One region of the Methylophilus sp. Q8 genome, then DNA from elsewhere that is predicted to be linked to it. Evidence: riboswitches for the same ligand, from Rfam matches in the RefSeq annotation. Region 1 holds a riboswitch; the other holds the start of a gene.
The links. Region 1 has a riboswitch for thiamine pyrophosphate ahead of thiC (phosphomethylpyrimidine synthase ThiC). Riboswitches for the same ligand answer to the same signal wherever they lie in the genome.
Positions count from the first base shown of each region.

Region 2: it holds a riboswitch for thiamine pyrophosphate, as region 1 does, so the genes downstream of both, GQ52_RS13550 (TonB-dependent receptor) here and thiC (phosphomethylpyrimidine synthase ThiC) in region 1, are expected to answer to the same signal.

Region 1 is NZ_JUHE01000001.1:880,805-884,114, reverse strand. It holds gene GQ52_RS04355 (PAS domain S-box protein) at 1-1,059, opposite strand, end outside; gene GQ52_RS04350 (hypothetical protein) at 1,257-1,667, opposite strand; TPP riboswitch at 1,819-1,931, shown strand; gene thiC (phosphomethylpyrimidine synthase ThiC) at 1,963-3,310, shown strand, end outside.
Region 2 is NZ_JUHE01000001.1:2,870,897-2,874,206, forward strand. It holds gene GQ52_RS13550 (TonB-dependent receptor) at 1-1,793, opposite strand, end outside; TPP riboswitch at 1,892-1,995, opposite strand; gene GQ52_RS13555 (cupin domain-containing protein) at 2,183-2,458, opposite strand; tRNA gene GQ52_RS13560 (tRNA-Ser) at 2,529-2,618, opposite strand; gene def (peptide deformylase) at 2,644-3,177, opposite strand; gene GQ52_RS13570 (S-methyl-5'-thioinosine phosphorylase) at 3,192-3,310, opposite strand, start outside.

The sequences.
Region 1 (3,310 bases):
GCGCATGGCATCCAGATCGCGGCCTTCGCCCATGATTTTTGCCTGGCCCGTCGCCTGGTAATTTTTCAGGTAATAAAGGTGATTGGAACTGTCCGGTTCTGGCATCAGCAGGGAAATATTTTTGCCTTTCATTTCTGCTTTGGTCCAGCCGAATAGTTTTTCGACGGCGTCATTGCAGGCGATCATTTCGCCGGTGGTATTGATGGTGACGATGCCGTCTACGGCTGTATCCAGAATGGTCGACAAGCGTGTTTCACTGGCCTGGATGGTCGCCAGCATTTGCCGGTAGCGTATCAGGGCGTTAATCGCCGTGGCGATGATGCCGATGAGGATAGTGACCAGCGTAATGCCTAGCGCCATGGTGATGGATTGGTTGTCATCCGGGTTAAAGCCGGGTTTCGCTTCACCCAGAAAGCGCGCAGACGCCATGCCGGTATAGTGCATGGCGGTGATGGCGCTGCCCATCAGCACGCCGCCCAGGATGATGCTCACTTTGGGCGGGATTTTGCCTTTCTGGTTTAGAAAGATGCCTGTCCATAGTGACAGTGTGGATAAGGCCACGGCGACCACCACTGAAACCAATACCCATACCAGGTCAAACTTGAGCACAGGCTCCATACGCATGGCGAGCATGCCGATGTAATGCATGGCACCAATGCCTGCACCGACGGCAAATCCGCCTTTAAGCAGCTTGCGATAATCAATCTGGTTTTCAGACATCAGGCTCAGCGCGTAGTGTGATGCCAGGATGCCTGGCATCATGGAGACCAGGGTGGCATCCGGATAGTAAGAAACCGGCGTGCAGATTTGATAGGCCAGCATGCCAATAAAGTGCATGGCCCAGATGCCGGCACCTAATGATACTGAGCTGGCGATAATCGAAAACCGGCGTGAAACCACAGACGTCTGTTTTTGTGACAGGCGCGTTAATTGCAGAGCAAGAATAGAGGAGCCAATGGCAACCACGGCCGATAACACCACCAGCCAATCATCATAGCTGCCATAGAGCAGGGCGGTTGGAGAGCCTGCTCTGAAAAAGAAAATACCGTACCAATCCATGCTTGATTTGCCTTGTGAGTCCCTGTTTGACTACTTCCCACGTATAGTCTAGCGGGTACAGGTCTGCAGTAAATGGCGGAATAATTGCAGGTTCGGTGCTTAGTTTTTTAAATTACTGCTCGTTTTGATTGATATTGCGATCAGCCTGATTGAAAAACCCTGCCGAAGCAGGGTTTTTTGGCGCAAAGCAATCCATGCTAGTGCGTGCAAAGCGCGTGGCAAATCAACTGGTAGCAAATGGTCATAAAACCGACGGTGGTGATGACGAAGCTGATGGCGGAAAATACTTTCCACTTGGTTTTGCTCCAGAAGTCCGGGTCAAACGCCGCAATCACAAACACGGTCGGGTTAGTAAAGCCACCAATCGCTACGCAAACACAGGCAAAATAGTGCAACTCAACGCCTGCCGCTTTGGCCGCCCCAAAAAATCCCAGGTTAAACAAGGCCATTAAGGCATAGTCAACGTGGGCGCGGATCATGGTTTTGTAATCGACCAGAAAGTCGCCATCTATGCCTTTGATGGGAAACCAGCGCGCGAATGTCATCAACCATGCTGACAGAATTAAAGCGGTAGTACAGGCCACGGCCCCTATGAGTAAAGCTTCCATTGTGATCTCTCCTGAGTTCCTGATTGAAATAAATCCCGTATGTTTTTATAGTCGGGTGACATGATTGTAGACAGGTCTGTCTATTTGTCAATGGCAGGCAGTTGCAAAACTTTGTTTTGCTTGCGTTATCAGGTGTTTTCGCGCACAATTCGTCCGTTGCTAGGGGTCTGTAAATCCTTCATTTATTGAAAGTTTTGCAGTGAGAGTTACCCTTCGAACCTGATGTGGTTAATACCACCGTAGGGAATGCAAACCTTCACATGCATCCTTACGTCTTTTTCTTTTAAGGATGCCAATGAACGCTATTGATAAAAATATCAAGTTCGTCAACGCTGATGCCAAAGTTGACGAAGCTGCTACCAAACCGTTTGCCAAATCGCGCAAAATCTACATTGAAGGTTCCCGCCCTGATATCCAGGTGCCATTCCGTGAAATTTCATTGAGTGATACACCGTCCAGTTTTGGCGGTGACACCAATCCACCAGTCGTGGTCTACGACACTTCAGGCCCTTACACTGACCCGACGGTCGAGATTGATATCCGTAATGGTTTGCCAGCACTGCGTGCCCAGTGGATCATGGAGCGTGGCGATGTGGAGCAACTGGATGGCCCGACCTCTGAGTTCGGTCATCAGCGCCTGGTAGATCCACAGTTGGCAGAAATGCGTTTTAACCTGCACCGCAAACCATTGCGGGCAAAGGCTGGCCAGAACGTGAGCCAGATGCACTATGCGCGTAAAGGCATCATTACGCCGGAGATGGAGTTTATCGCCATCCGCGAAAACCAGCGCCGTGAAAATATGAGCGAATTGCTGCAAACACAGCATCCTGGCCAGAATTATGGCGCCAGCATTCCAGCCGTGATTACGCCAGAGTTTGTGCGTGACGAAGTGGCCCGTGGCCGCGCCATTATCCCAGCCAACATCAACCACCCTGAAATCGAGCCGATGATTATTGGCCGTAACTTCCTGGTCAAAATCAACGCCAACATCGGTAACTCAGCCCTCGGTTCTTCGATCTCTGAAGAAGTAGAGAAAATGGTATGGGGCACGCGTTGGGGCGGCGATACCGTAATGGATCTTTCTACCGGTAAAAACATCCACGAAACCCGTGAGTGGATTATCCGTAACTCACCAGTGCCAATCGGTACCGTGCCTATCTACCAGGCACTGGAAAAAGTAAACGGCAAGGCTGAAGACCTGACCTGGGAAATCTTCCGCGATACATTGATTGAGCAAGCCGAGCAGGGCGTGGATTATTTCACTATTCACGCTGGTGTACGCCTGGCCTATATCCCAATGACGGCAAAACGCATGACCGGCATCGTGTCACGCGGTGGTTCGATTATGGCGAAATGGTGTTTGGCGCATCACCAAGAATCCTTCCTGTATACGCACTTCGAAGATATCTGCGAGATCATGAAGCAGTACGATGTGTCCTTCTCACTGGGTGATGGCTTGCGTCCTGGCTCTATCTACGATGCTAACGATGAAGCGCAATTTGCAGAACTCAAAACCTTGGGCGAACTGACGCAAATCGCCTGGAAGCACGATGTGCAATGTATGATCGAAGGCCCAGGTCACGTGCCTATGCACTTGATCAAAGAGAACATGGATCTGCAACTGGAACACTGTGGTGAAGCTC
Region 2 (3,310 bases), 2.0 Mb from region 1:
AACTCAGAACCCAAGTTAAATGTGTATCTGGGAGCGTTTGATACTTGGCGACCATCGAAACTCACTCCGTTTGCGATATGGTTTCTAAACTTGGCATCCAGTAGACCCAATGATCCCAGGATGCGTAGTTTGTCAGTTGCAAACCAATCGAAACTCGCTTCCAAGCCTTGATGAGTCGCATTTGAAGCATTGTTAATATATTCTAGGAATGGGCCACTACCAAGAGCCTTGGAAGACTTGATCTGGGCATCATTTCGCTCTGTGCGAAACACAGATAATGTTGTAATCAACGTTTTGTTAAACCAACTGGATTTAATACCCGTCTCGAGACTGATGTTATATTCCTGCTTGATATTGCGTTGCTCACTGTTCAGTCGGCCATCATTATTAACACCACCAGCTTTAAAGCCACGCGACAATGTTGTGTAAAGCAAATGGTCTTGATTGGCTTGATAGTTCAATCCAATTTTTCCACCGAATAGATTTTCAGCAACAGAAGTGTTATCGATATTCACTAGGTTATAGGCATCATCGTAACCTGTTGCATCAGATAAAGTGGCTTTGAAATGCTCAAGACGCAGACCATTGGTCAACGTTAATTTTTCGGTCAAATAAGTATCTAGTTGACCATAAAGCGCAGTATTGTTGGTTTCATAATGGCCGCCCGAGTTGGGGTCAGCATAATAATTGGAATTGATTTGAAAGTTTTCTTTTTGGTTATAATGAAATAAACCGACTGTCCAATCTGTGGTCCCGCCAAAGATTCGACCTGGTTTATCAGAGAGCGCACGAACATCAAAAGAGTAGTTCTCACGTTTTCGGTTAAAACTCTCAAAATAATCCGGCGGTACAGCGGTCCAATCTGCATCGTAGCTGTATAGTACGTCTGAATGAAGGTAATTGACTTGTGATTGAATAATCACTGCATCAGACGCTTGCCAATTAGCTTTTAACGCTAGCGCATTAGTTTCTTGATTATCAGAACCTGGCTGATTAGATCTTGTTTTGCCGCTATTATCCAATGTAAAAGCATCATAGCCATTGCGAATGTTTAAATGCAGATAGGTCAAATCTACAGTTAAGTTTTCGGTAGCTAGCCATTTTAACTTGCCACGTAGCGTCAGCTCGTTTTGGTCTTGGGTATCATCGCGACCTAAATATACATTCTTAACATAACCATCTGATTGATGGTTGTAAACGGCAAGTCTTCCCAACAAGGTATCATCTTTTATAGCGCCGCCAACAGCAAAACCAACATTTTGCGTATCATAATTACCAGCGGCAGTCTCAAAGTGCATCTTAAAGTCTTTGGTAGGCTCTTTACTACGCAAATTAATGGTGCCTGCTAAGCCATTATTACCAAATTTGGTGCCCTGTGGACCACGTAAAATCTCTACCGAATCAATATCAAACAGCGTTGCGGCACCGCCAATACGACTAAAGTCTATTCCATCGATAATCAGCCCAACTGAAGGGTTTATTGGAGATGAATACTGACTGTCTTCACCCATGCCGCGTATTTGAAAAAACTGCCCCCGAGAAGCGCCACTGGCAAAACCAACGTTGGGTGCCAAGTTAAGCACTTCTTCCAAGTGTTGCGCGCCACGTGACTCTATGGTTTCTTTGTCAATTTCGGTCAGGCTGACAGCTGTTTTTTGTGCGGTACTGGGGCGAAAGTCTGCGCTGACCACAACTTCCGAGAGTTCAACGGCTTTGTTGTCATCTTCTACACCCAACGCAGGCATGGTCAGTAACAGCCCGATGAGGGGTAATGGTTTTGTAATCGGTTTCAAGGTAATCCTTTCTATCAAGATACATAAAAAGGACAGGGGGAGAGTGACAAGGACGTGAGTAGGTGTGTTGATGAAACAACAAACCAAAAACATTTGCGTTGTAGAGGCTCTGCCTGTCCCTACGCCAGCATTATCTGGGTCAGGTTCATTGGGTTTCTCACTTGCGCGAGATCTCAGGCGTTAGCCACCCCAAGGCGTTTTGATTTTTCAATCAGGGTGAGATTGTATTTTAATATCAACAACTTGGCTAGAGAGCGATGTTGAATGGTGTTTGAATTTAAAGCACAATTTGCAAAGTTTAATGATTCCAGCTTTAAATCGCAGTGTTCTAAAAACAAAAAACCCTGCATTGCAGGGTTTTTTATTGAATACTAGCTACAACAAATCAATTAGAAATGTTTGTAGTGTTTTTTCAATTGCTTAACTACTTCCCACTGGGATTTCAAGCCTTTTGGAAACTCAACATAGTCACCAGCCTTGATCGTTACAGTGTCGCCACCTTGTGGAGTCACTTTGAATTCGCCTTCTAACACGTAGGCTTTTTCAGTCGCTGTGAAATCCAAAGGGAATTTTGAAGGTGCGCAATCCCATGTGTTCCAGCTTTTTACGCCCAGTTCTTTCAGCTTCTCTTCTGATGGGTTATGGTCGATGATGATTTGAGTCATGACGATTCCTTAAATTGAGTAATTAAAACCTGCAAATAGAAATGCCGCAAAAACTGCGGCATGACATGTCTGGCGGAAGAGGTGAGATTCGAACTCACGGAGGGCGTGAACCCTCGACAGTTTTCAAGACTGTAGCATTAAACCGCTCTGCCACTCTTCCGGAAAGTCGGCATTATAGCAAACAATCAGTCATCTGGAAGCGTTATTCCAGGAAAAAGTACATCATTAAAGCCAAATTTTGTCAGATCACGGATACGCATGGGGTAAAGTATGCCAAACAAGTGGTCACACTCATGCTGGACGACACGCGCATGAAAGCCGCTCACGGTACGGTCAATCACGTTACCTTGCGGATCAAAACCGCGATAATGCAGATGCTGGTAACGTGGTACCACACCGCGCATGCCGGGGACAGACAGGCAGCCTTCCCAGCCCTCTTCTTCAGTTTGGTCGACCGGGGTCAATTCAGGATTAATCAGAATAGTGAACGGGACCTCTTCCGCATCCGGATAACGCGGATTCGCGCCGACGCCAAACATCACCACCTGCATGCTGACGCCAATTTGTGGTGCGGCGATGCCTGCCCCATTCATCTGCGCCATGGTGTCGTGCATGTCCTGAATCAGCGCATGCAACTCAGGCGTATCAAACTGGGTGACTTTATCTGCGACGCGATATAACAGTGGCTCGCCCATACGCAATACCGGTTTCACCGCCATCGTTGTCTCCTCCCCTACGCTATCGAACAGTCGTTATCAGCCAAATAATGCGCAATCACTGTGCGTACTTTATCCATGGTTTGCTGCAACAACGGCATCACTTGTTCAAACTGGATAGATTGCGCACTATCAC